3 regions of the Paenibacillus sp. PK4536 genome follow, and region 1 is predicted to be linked to each of the others. Evidence: riboswitches for the same ligand, from Rfam matches in the RefSeq annotation. Region 1 holds a riboswitch; each other region holds the start of a gene.
What was found. Region 1 has a riboswitch for cyclic di-AMP ahead of PO903_RS06090 (C40 family peptidase). Riboswitches for the same ligand answer to the same signal wherever they lie in the genome.
Positions count from the first base shown of each region.

Region 1 (3,284 bases):
TTACCAAGGCGTTTTACTTCGTTCATTGGGAACGCCATAAAAATGGTTGCTGCTGTACCTACAAAAATGATGACATAAGCGGCTGGATTATTCACCAGATTGATTAGGGGAGCACCCTTTAAAAGCATACCGAATATTAGTGAACCCAAACCAAGTACTAGACCGATAATTGTTGAAATTTGCATAATACACCTCGTCCGTGAGTATAATAGTTTATCTTTTTCATCATCCACTTCCATGTAATGATGTGTTTTCCAAAAACATCTGATACTCTTTTATCGACAAGATATGCTGCATTGTTAAGAGTTTTTTAGTGTATATTTGCGTTATAATGTAAATAAGCTGGAAAATGTAACAATATGGACAGATCGGGAGGTTAAGTATGGGCGTTAAGCATGGAAGAGATTATGAGGACATATTAAGTGATTTAACATCAGCAGTAGGGATGATTCCAGACAGTTATTTATTTTTTGATATGGAACCTCAAGAGTGGGAAGTACTTGCTGAAGGTGAACGACATGAAGTGAATGAAGCATTGGCAGAAGATTTATTTTTTGCGTTAGGCTCAGAGTCTATGATCAATGTAGGTAGTGGAGTTGTCATTTACGATGCAGATACCCATCGGATCGATATTCTGATTGGCAAAGAAGAAATGACTTTCGTAACTTTAATTTAAAACATCTATTATAGGTATGTAAAAAAGAAATACACAAAAAGCACAGAAGAATGAGTCTTATCATTCCTTCTGTGCTTTTATTTTAGAGATTAGGATAACGTGCGTTAGGCGGAGCTTGATAGACCATACAATAAAAAGGCTTCATCCCATCAGGCGTTCTGCGTTCATACATATCTGTAATATAAAAATCTGCTTTCTGATAGGTGCGAATAGCCCGTTGATTCCAGGTCAATACTTCTAAATCAATCTCTGCGGTAGCACTACGTTCCTGAGCCGTCTGCACAATTGCTCGTACAAATTCTTCTCCATAACCATGGCCACAAAGATCAGGACGCATTCCTATACCTAGTCTAATCGTATGTCCTAATGGAAAAAGTTGAGCAAATCCAGCTAATTGTTCATGTTGATCTAGAACAGATAGATATTGTTCTTCTCGAATTATCGGATCTCCAAATTCAATCCCTAATTCTTTCATTTGTTCCCATGCCATCCAACCATAGATATTATAAGGTGGTTCATAGATCCATGTGCATACTTCAGCGGCATGTAATTCTGTCAAAGGAATAGTATGAAAAACAGAATCTAGTGATGAGCTCATCTAGTAACCTCCTATGACCATACTTCATATGTATACCATAAAAAAAAGATAAAAAATTTGCAATATCCTGTTTACCATAATTACGAGTAGGTTAATAATAAGTAGACATAATTATAACCACAACAAAATATAAATTTTCAAAGATTCACAATTTTATGTAACCTATTAGACGTTCGATACGTCTTACTTATATAGAAACATAAAAAAACCACCAAAGATTCTGGCGGGAATCTTAAGTGGTCTGTAGGTTCATTTATATGAGTTGTTAATAGGATAATTAATTGTCAGTTGCGAAGGTGTTATATGTGGAATCACTCATAACGCGTTTAGCACCAACGTAACGATTTTGATAGTAATCCATGCTCAAACTGTCAATTCTCACACCTTTAGAAGTAGAAGCGTGTGCGAAGTTACCATTTCCTACATAAACTGCTACATGTGAAACTCCAGCCCCGGTAGTATTGAAGAATAACAGATCTCCAGCAATTAAATCACTTTTTGATACAGGCTCACCTACTTGATATTGAGAACTAGATTGGCGAGGAAGATCAATGTTCATTTTGCCGAATACATATTGTGTAAATCCAGAGCAGTCAAAACCGCTGAAAGATGTTCCACCAATACGATAAGGTGTTCCAATAGCTCCATCAATTACTTGATCCATTTTAGAATCTGCATGTGCACTTGTTACTCCAAGTGACGTAAATGCAATAGCAAGTCCCATTACTGCGGCTGTTAGTTTCTTTTTCATGTTCAAAATCAATTGTCCCCTTCCAATTGCCTACGAGGTTAGCTTAAGGATTCGGTAGAAGGTATTCCCCTATGATCCCTCCGAAACAAGATCAATTCACCCAAAACGGTTCCCCCGTTTCCCGGTACCAAGGAATTTGGCTCAAAGCTTGGTATGTACCGTTCACGGATCATTACGACAAAACGACAAATTTTTCATTACGCTATAAAGGTTACAGCATTTCATTTTAAAGTTTACAAAGTTGTTACTAAAATCTCACTGGATTTATTCTACCAGAGGTTTTTTACTTTGGCAAACGTTTATTCATCTGTTTTTAATATTTGCTTAAGCATTTTGACGAGTAATCTCTGTCAAAGCCTACGGTTGTCATGTTCTTAAAAGTTAAAAAAATTTAATCTTTTGATCAGATGTGGGTGGTTATTAGTGAATGATGACCACTATATATACTTTCTTCGGTTCACCAATCACAATAATGAACGTTTTTTACCTTTTTTTATGAAAAATCGTGACAATAATCGACTTTATTGGCTTTTAACTCATTATTCGCTACAATATGAGTAATAGATTAAAGTACCATTTATATGTATAACAGTCTTTATTTATACTGACCTACAAAGGAGTATTCTAACAATATGGATGAAAATCAACCAAGTAAAAAGTCAATGTCACTGAATATTGTAAGTAGTAGTGCAAAAAGTAGTAAACATAAGGGGTTTGGATCAGGAGCGATTAACCTCAATAATGTTTCCCCTATCATTATAGACCATGGCGAAGCAAAAATCGATGTTGGCGCTATGCATGCCAAAAGTAAGGTAGAAAAAGGAATCAAATTTACTACCAATCGTGAAGAATTAAATGGTGGTCGCCAAGTATGGTTAGTATGGGTCGCTGTAGATAAATTAGCTGAAGGTGTTAATTATGCAGGAGCGACGGCTTGTGAGATGTGGATCAATGAAGAAGAGAAAAAAGGCTGGAAAATTCTTGCCGAGCATGTGAATAAGTTAGATTATGCGATCAAGCGTCGCATTATGTTAGAGGGCTTAGGAACAGAAGAAAAAGCAGCGCTTAAAAAATTATTGGTTGCCCATAATGAAGAGTGGTGGAATCAGTCTTCAGAAGAGTTTAAATCTGCATTAGAAGGTTAATAATAACTAACATAGTCTACGTATTACACAAAAGACCGACGACCCTCAGATCGTCGGTCTTTTATCATTTCATGTCACCATTTTGGTATCACTTTTAAAAAACTTCTTCTATAG
Region 1 is NZ_CP126313.1:1,314,069-1,317,352, forward strand. Features, by position in the region: gene motA (flagellar motor stator protein MotA) at 1-185, opposite strand, end outside; gene PO903_RS06080 (hypothetical protein) at 383-676, shown strand; gene PO903_RS06085 (GNAT family N-acetyltransferase) at 759-1,274, opposite strand; gene PO903_RS06090 (C40 family peptidase) at 1,552-2,025, opposite strand; cyclic di-AMP (ydaO/yuaA leader) riboswitch at 2,038-2,177, opposite strand; gene PO903_RS06095 (YwhD family protein) at 2,658-3,170, shown strand.

Region 2 (3,284 bases), 300 kb from region 1:
CTTCATGCGTTTCTTCTAACTGCGCTTGCATCCGCTGTACGGCTACAATATGTAGATCAATCGCTCCCAACTTTTCCAATAGATCATTCACGATAGAACCTTTCATGATTTCTTGCCAGCGTGTCTGAGCAGATTGTCCAATAATCAATTGCGTCACATCATGCTTTTGAGCAGTTGAAGCAATAATATCAGCAGCTTCTTGTCCATGACTTTCTAAAAGGACAAATGTACCTCCTGCTTCTTCGGTCAATTTGCACCATGCCTCTACATATTTCTCTTCTTGCTGATCCATCTCATCGATCGGGTGATCAATCACACTGAGTACACAGAGTGGGGACTGAATCAATTGAGATAAATGAATACCACGCCTGATCAACCGTTCTCCATTGGGCCCATAATACACACACACCATAATCTTTTCAGAATTCAAGAAAGGCACACTCCTTTATTTCGTAGTTATGATCCATTAACCAGAATTGTTCAAAAGGAATAATAAGCGATGGTGTAATCTAACAAAAAAGCATGATTAATAAGCGCATCTGACGATGTCCACACATCAGGTGAATCTTGTAGTCGAATCCGCAGTTCAGTCAATGCTTCTAAAGCAACCTGACTACGTACACTTCCCCAATTCTGTTGCTGCTGATCGATATGAGAAAGTGCTTGATCTAGAGGGCATTTTTTGAGTGATGTAAATACTCGACTCCATTTCACCAGATCCAGATGCTGAACTTGATCTGTAAATGAATATTCCGCCCAGCCTGTAACTCCATGACTTGCGATTTTTAACAGCCCACAGTGTAGATAGCCATCCATTTCAGGTAAGGCTAGACGGCGATTATCATACTGAAATACTTCAATAGAATGAATAACATGGACAGATGTGTTGCTAGTGGATACCGCATGAGTAACAGGTGAAATGGCCGATAACAGACTCATCAAAAATCTACGCTCCTTTAATATGATGTTTCTTTGCCTAATCCAATCACGATCCGTGTATCTGTCTATAACGGTATACTTGATGTCAGATATTGTTAGCAATCATAGTCCGCTCAGAGAAAGAAGTAAAATCAGACCTGAGTATTAAAAAGATCATATATCTGTGAAAACAACCATGTAATCGGATTCATTCTATTCATTCATACGGTAATGTCTTGTATACTCATCAATGCGTCGGTTTATCCATTTATCCTGTAAAAGAAAGTAAAACAGCGCTAGATGAAGGAAATAGAACATTAGAACCCTACAATCGACTGGATTGCTCTATATCCGAATATAGCGAGCTTCAGTACTGCTTTACAAACGAAAAGAGCGGGCGTATGATTTCTTTCAAGTTCATTACAGCTTAATGGCTGAAAAGGGTATCAATAGACCTTTCAATCAGCGGGGGAACCATAAGAATAGACACTATGCTAGTGAGCTATTCAGGGGTGAATCAGAGCAGTTGGTGAAGACCGATAACTCTGTAGGGAGACTCTTACTTCCGAATCCGTCAGCTAACCTCGTAAGCTGCAATAAGAGAGACGACAATAATCAACTACGCCATGATAAGATGCCGCAGGCACTTGTCTTAGAAGCTGATGAAGAGGTCCTCTTCTAACGGCTTTTTTTTGTTGTCTACAATGGGTGGAGGAGCGCGAACAAGGATGGAATATGAGCAGGAATTTGTACTGGTATCACCGGCTACTGTAGCAGGGGAGCAATTTATGCAATTGTTAAAAGTGAAAAAGATTCCATTTGCAGTGATCGTGAACAGTCAAGCCGATCAACTTCGATATCAGAAAATGGGGATTGAACATGTGCTAGTGATCGACACACAGCGACAAGAGTTATGGCGGATTCCAGAGTTGAAGATTGGCAAAATTTATTTATTTGAACGCAGTCTACCGCTCTGTTGTCGTTATATCCAGATCTGCCGAACATGGTCATCACAGCAACTCTATGTTATTACAGAAGGCAACCAATCCCGATTGATTTATCGTGGACTGGGCGCCGATTACATTATTCATACGAATGGGAGCAGTGCTTCCTTTTTGTTATAAAAAGGGGCTGTAGATCGATCGCTCATTTTATTTTGCAATTTGCTGATGATATCTTGATAATGAAGAAGATAGGGAATCAAGGCGATGCGCAGAAATGGAGATGATCGTGATCGGTAAAACAGCATTAGTCGCAGGAGCCACAGGTCTAGTAGGCAAAAAGTTGCTGCGCCAGTTATTAGAAAGTACAGAATACACTCAAGTGATTGCTCTTGTCCGCCAACCTGTGCAACAACTGCAACATATGAAGTTGCAACAGGTTGTGGTGGATTACAATAAATTGCAAGATTATCGAGCGGATATGAAAGCAGATGATGTATTCTGTTGTCTGGGAACAACGATTAAGCAAGCAGGAACACAGAAGCAGATGATCGAAATTGATGTTATTTATCCATTTGCGGTAGCGCAGATTGCGTATGAGCAAGGAGCCAAACAGTTTATCGTTATCAGTTCTATGGGGGCCGATCCGAAGTCCAGTATCTTTTATACACGGATCAAAGGAGAACTGGAACAGCGATTACAACAGATTGGATATACCTCGTTGTCGTTGATTCGTCCATCTTTATTGCTTGGTAAGCGTAAAGATAGCCGTGCAGGCGAGCAATTTGGCACTGTCATCTCTCAGGCATTATCTTTCCTTATGGTGGGTCCTCTTCGTAAATATCGGGGAATAGAAGCAAGTGCAGTCGCTCTAGCGATGTATCGAATTGCACAGACCGCCAAACCCGGATCGCATGTGTATCTTTCAGATCGTTTGCAGCGGATTGCCGATGAATCACAACCTACGACTTCTTCTACTAAAAAACGGAGTTGACGTCATCATTTGTACGTATTAGTTCAATTATAGAAATGGAGAATTATAATATGCCTCAATTAGAACCTAAGCAAGCAGCTTCAACGATCGAAAAATGGATTTCTTTTTACGATATGGATAATGCCAAAGCATGGGATAAAGACGATTATCCATTTATCCAATCTTCCTGCAAAGTGATGCGCAGTGCAATTCAAGCGTTACGTGGTAAAGCTCCAGCACAACCGAATGAGCGCCGTAAAATAGCGACTGGATTAGAAGAATGGTTAGATGACTCTTTTATGGATGATCCAAATGAATGGGAAAAAGAAAATAAAGCGTTTGTACAAGAAGCGTTAGAAGCGATTCAGTTTACGATTCAGTTTCTACAAAAATAATGAATAATGAGCAGACATACTCTATACCAGATGGATATATCCCTTTATCCAGCAGTG
Region 2 is NZ_CP126313.1:1,010,814-1,014,097, reverse strand. Features, by position in the region: gene PO903_RS04720 (universal stress protein) at 1-439, opposite strand, end outside; gene PO903_RS04715 (hypothetical protein) at 481-939, opposite strand; cyclic di-AMP (ydaO/yuaA leader) riboswitch at 1,333-1,526, shown strand; gene PO903_RS04710 (hypothetical protein) at 1,647-2,042, shown strand; gene PO903_RS04705 (oxidoreductase) at 2,137-2,853, shown strand; gene PO903_RS04700 (hypothetical protein) at 2,904-3,227, shown strand; gene PO903_RS04695 (hypothetical protein) at 3,227-3,284, shown strand, end outside.
Region 2: another riboswitch for cyclic di-AMP. It lies ahead of PO903_RS04710 (hypothetical protein); the one in region 1 lies ahead of PO903_RS06090 (C40 family peptidase).

Region 3 (3,284 bases), 2.2 Mb from region 1:
GTGAGCATTTCTGCAATAGGTCCAAGTACAACTACCGGGAAAAACGTAAGCGCACCGACTAAAATAACAGAAATAATAAACATACCGCCGAATAACGCTTGATCTGTTCGTAACGTTCCGCTTGTTTCTGGAACAGGTTTTTTCGCCATTAATGAGCCTGCAACAGCTAACAATGTCACCATTGAGAAGTAACGACTGATAAACATCACAACACCTGTCATGATATTCCAGAATGGTGTGTTATCGCCCAAGCCTTCAAATCCTGAACCGTTATTCGCTGCTGATGATGTAAATTCATAGAGCGCTTGAGTCAGTCCATGATAACCCGGATTCGAAATCGTATCTGCCTGCGTCATTAAAGCAATCGCTGTAGGCGCTAAGACCAGTAGAGGCTGAATAAGTAATGTGACGGCAATCAATTTCATTTCTTTGCCTTCAATTTTGCGACCGAGAAATTCAGGTGTGCGTCCAACCATAAGACCGGATAAGAACACCGCAATAATGGCATACATTAGAATATTCAACAGTCCTACACCTGAACCGCCAAATACTGTATTTAGCATCATATTTCCTAATGCAATCAATCCACCGAGTGGTGTTAACGTATCATGCATGTTATTGACAGCACCAGTCTCTGAAGCGGTAGTAACTACAGAGTAGAACGAAGATTGAGCTTCGCCTAATCGTACTTCTTTACCTTCCATCGATCCTGCATTGTGCTGGATACCTAATTGATTAATCAATGGATTTCCTTGATATTCACTTGCAAGAGATACACTAAGCATCACGACAAACATCATAACCATCGAAACGAATAATACTCGGCCTTGCTTCGAGTTGCCGACCATTTTACCGTACGTAAATGGTAATGACATTGGAACCAGTAACATCATCAGCATTTGCAACATATTACTGAATCCGCCTGGATTTTCAAAAGGATGTGCAGAGTTGGCTCCAAAATAACCACCACCGTTATTCCCTAATTCTTTGATCGCTAGAAATGATCCAATTGGACCTACACCAATCTGTTGCTCTGTTCCTTGTAACGTCTGAGCTGTCACTACAGTATGCAACGTCTGCGGCATACCTAATCCAACAAACACAAGCGCCATAATAAAAGTAAGAGGTAGCAAAATCCGTGTAATTGCTCGTACTAGATCCGTAAAGAAATTACCTAGAGGCTTACCGGTTATTCCTCTAATAAATGCAATTGCAACCGCAATCCCTGTTGCCGGTGATACAAACATCATAAAGATAATTGCTGTCATCTGTGAAAATAAAGATAAACCACTTTCACCACTATAATGCTGTAAATTGGTATTCGTCATAAAGCTAATCGCTGTATTGAACGCTAGATCAGGGCTCATATTCGTAATGCCCGCTGGGTTCAAAGGTAATACATGTTGAAGACGGAAGATCGCATAAGCGATAAGCAAGATGACTGTATTACTGATCAATACGGCTCCAGCATATTGCTTCCATGTCTGATTTTCACCTTTGATTCCACCGAACCTGTAAATCCATTTTTCAATAGGATGAAACCAACGATCTAATCGATTGGGTGTATTGTCAAAAGCATGTGCAATATAATGTCCGGTTGGACGAGCGATGATTAAAGCGATAATAAAAGTGACTGCAATTCCGATATATGAAAAGATACTCACGATGTTCTCCCCTGACCCATTAGAATTTTTCTGGATAAATTAATGCGTAACATAGATAAATGGTTAATCCACCAATAATAATCCACAGCAGCCAAGTCATCGCTCATTCCTTCTTTCTCCGATAGCTACAGATGCCCATTGCAGCAACCCGCTCAACCCTACAGTAATCAACAAAACCAATCCAATCATTAATATATCCATCATATGTGAAGAACTCCCTGCATTCATTTTGGTTACTATGATTTGCTAAAAAAGGCACAAAAAAAGAAGCCTGGAGAAAAGCAGAACTTTTCCCCAGACTTCTACAAACACGCACACTTATCGTGTACCTGCCGAGTTGCTGGTTAGGAGTTCTCCCTTATACGCTTACGGAGTTAGCTGTCGGATTCGGGCTGGAAGATTGCCCGTTCCGGTAGATACCGGAATTCACCCCATGTTGTGTAGATCCTGATCATTTCCTATCAGTCCTCTTCATCAACGATTGGTTCCCCCGCTTTTCATATGCATATGAAAATTAAGCGTTGTGACATTGTTAACATATCAAAAAACACAGAGTCGTATTACACTGTGTCAGATCGGCACAAGCTTCACACTTCTCTCCTATCCACGCTTACGAGGTTAGCTGTCGGATTCGGGCGGTGAGAGTCGCCCTACTGCATTGTCTGACTGTACCATGGTTAGTCAGTATGCAGATTCACCCCAACGATTCACATTCCGGCTCTCACACCGTTTTGTGAAATCGCAATTTGGTTCCCCCGTTTTTCGGTTAGCACCGAAAACTCAGCGATCAAAAACATTGGAAACTTCATTTATATCAGTTGCTGAATCGTATTCATCAACTGCCTGCAATGAATAATACGCCTGTCCTTGTCAACTGTAAAGCTGAGAAAAGACGCAAAAAAAGCTGTGAATCATCACAGCTTTCATTTTCAGATAACTATTGAAAAGTTATCTATCGCAGGCTCCTATTTTCTCTCTTTTTCATCGTTTCTCTACTTTTTCACTGTTGTTACATCGCATTTATCATTCATTTACAATAGATTCTGAAAACGGTTATGTCATTTTTTACGCAAGATGCTATCATTTTTAAAATTATGGTCAACCTGTGTAGATTTCATAAGCGAAATGATACAGTGTGCTAATGTCTGAATTTAATGGCTTACCGTTGCTGAAAAATTGGATTCTGACAATATCATAATAATGTCTGTATTTGGATGATTGGAACGTATATTGCCCTACTCCTGGATTATCAATATTGACTGGCATTGTAAAGTTACCTGAAGCATCTGTCGTAGCTGTTCCGGGAATCACTTTGCCATTGAGAATTGTAGTGATATTAGTCGTTACGATAGCGTTCGCTACCGGATTGCCTGTAGCATCAAAAGCACGACCTGAGATCACGATATTGTTTTTGACACGCCACTTATTACCTTGTCCATAATTAATAAATCCATAGACACCACCATCTGTTGTAATATTACTAATCGCAACTCTGGATACATCTGCTGTCTGATAATTAACAGATAATTTGTATGGAGTCGTTAGATCAAATGTAGAAGGTGCTAAGACTTGAATATAATACGTTCCTGCGGGTAGTGTGACTTGACCGTTGGTATTCTG
Region 3 is NZ_CP126313.1:3,465,524-3,468,807, reverse strand. Features, by position in the region: gene kdpA (potassium-transporting ATPase subunit KdpA) at 1-1,664, opposite strand, end outside; gene kdpF (K(+)-transporting ATPase subunit F) at 1,684-1,764, opposite strand; cyclic di-AMP (ydaO/yuaA leader) riboswitch at 2,013-2,195, opposite strand; cyclic di-AMP (ydaO/yuaA leader) riboswitch at 2,257-2,460, opposite strand; gene PO903_RS15565 (carboxypeptidase regulatory-like domain-containing protein) at 2,763-3,284, opposite strand, start outside.
Region 3: another riboswitch for cyclic di-AMP. It lies ahead of kdpF (K(+)-transporting ATPase subunit F); the one in region 1 lies ahead of PO903_RS06090 (C40 family peptidase).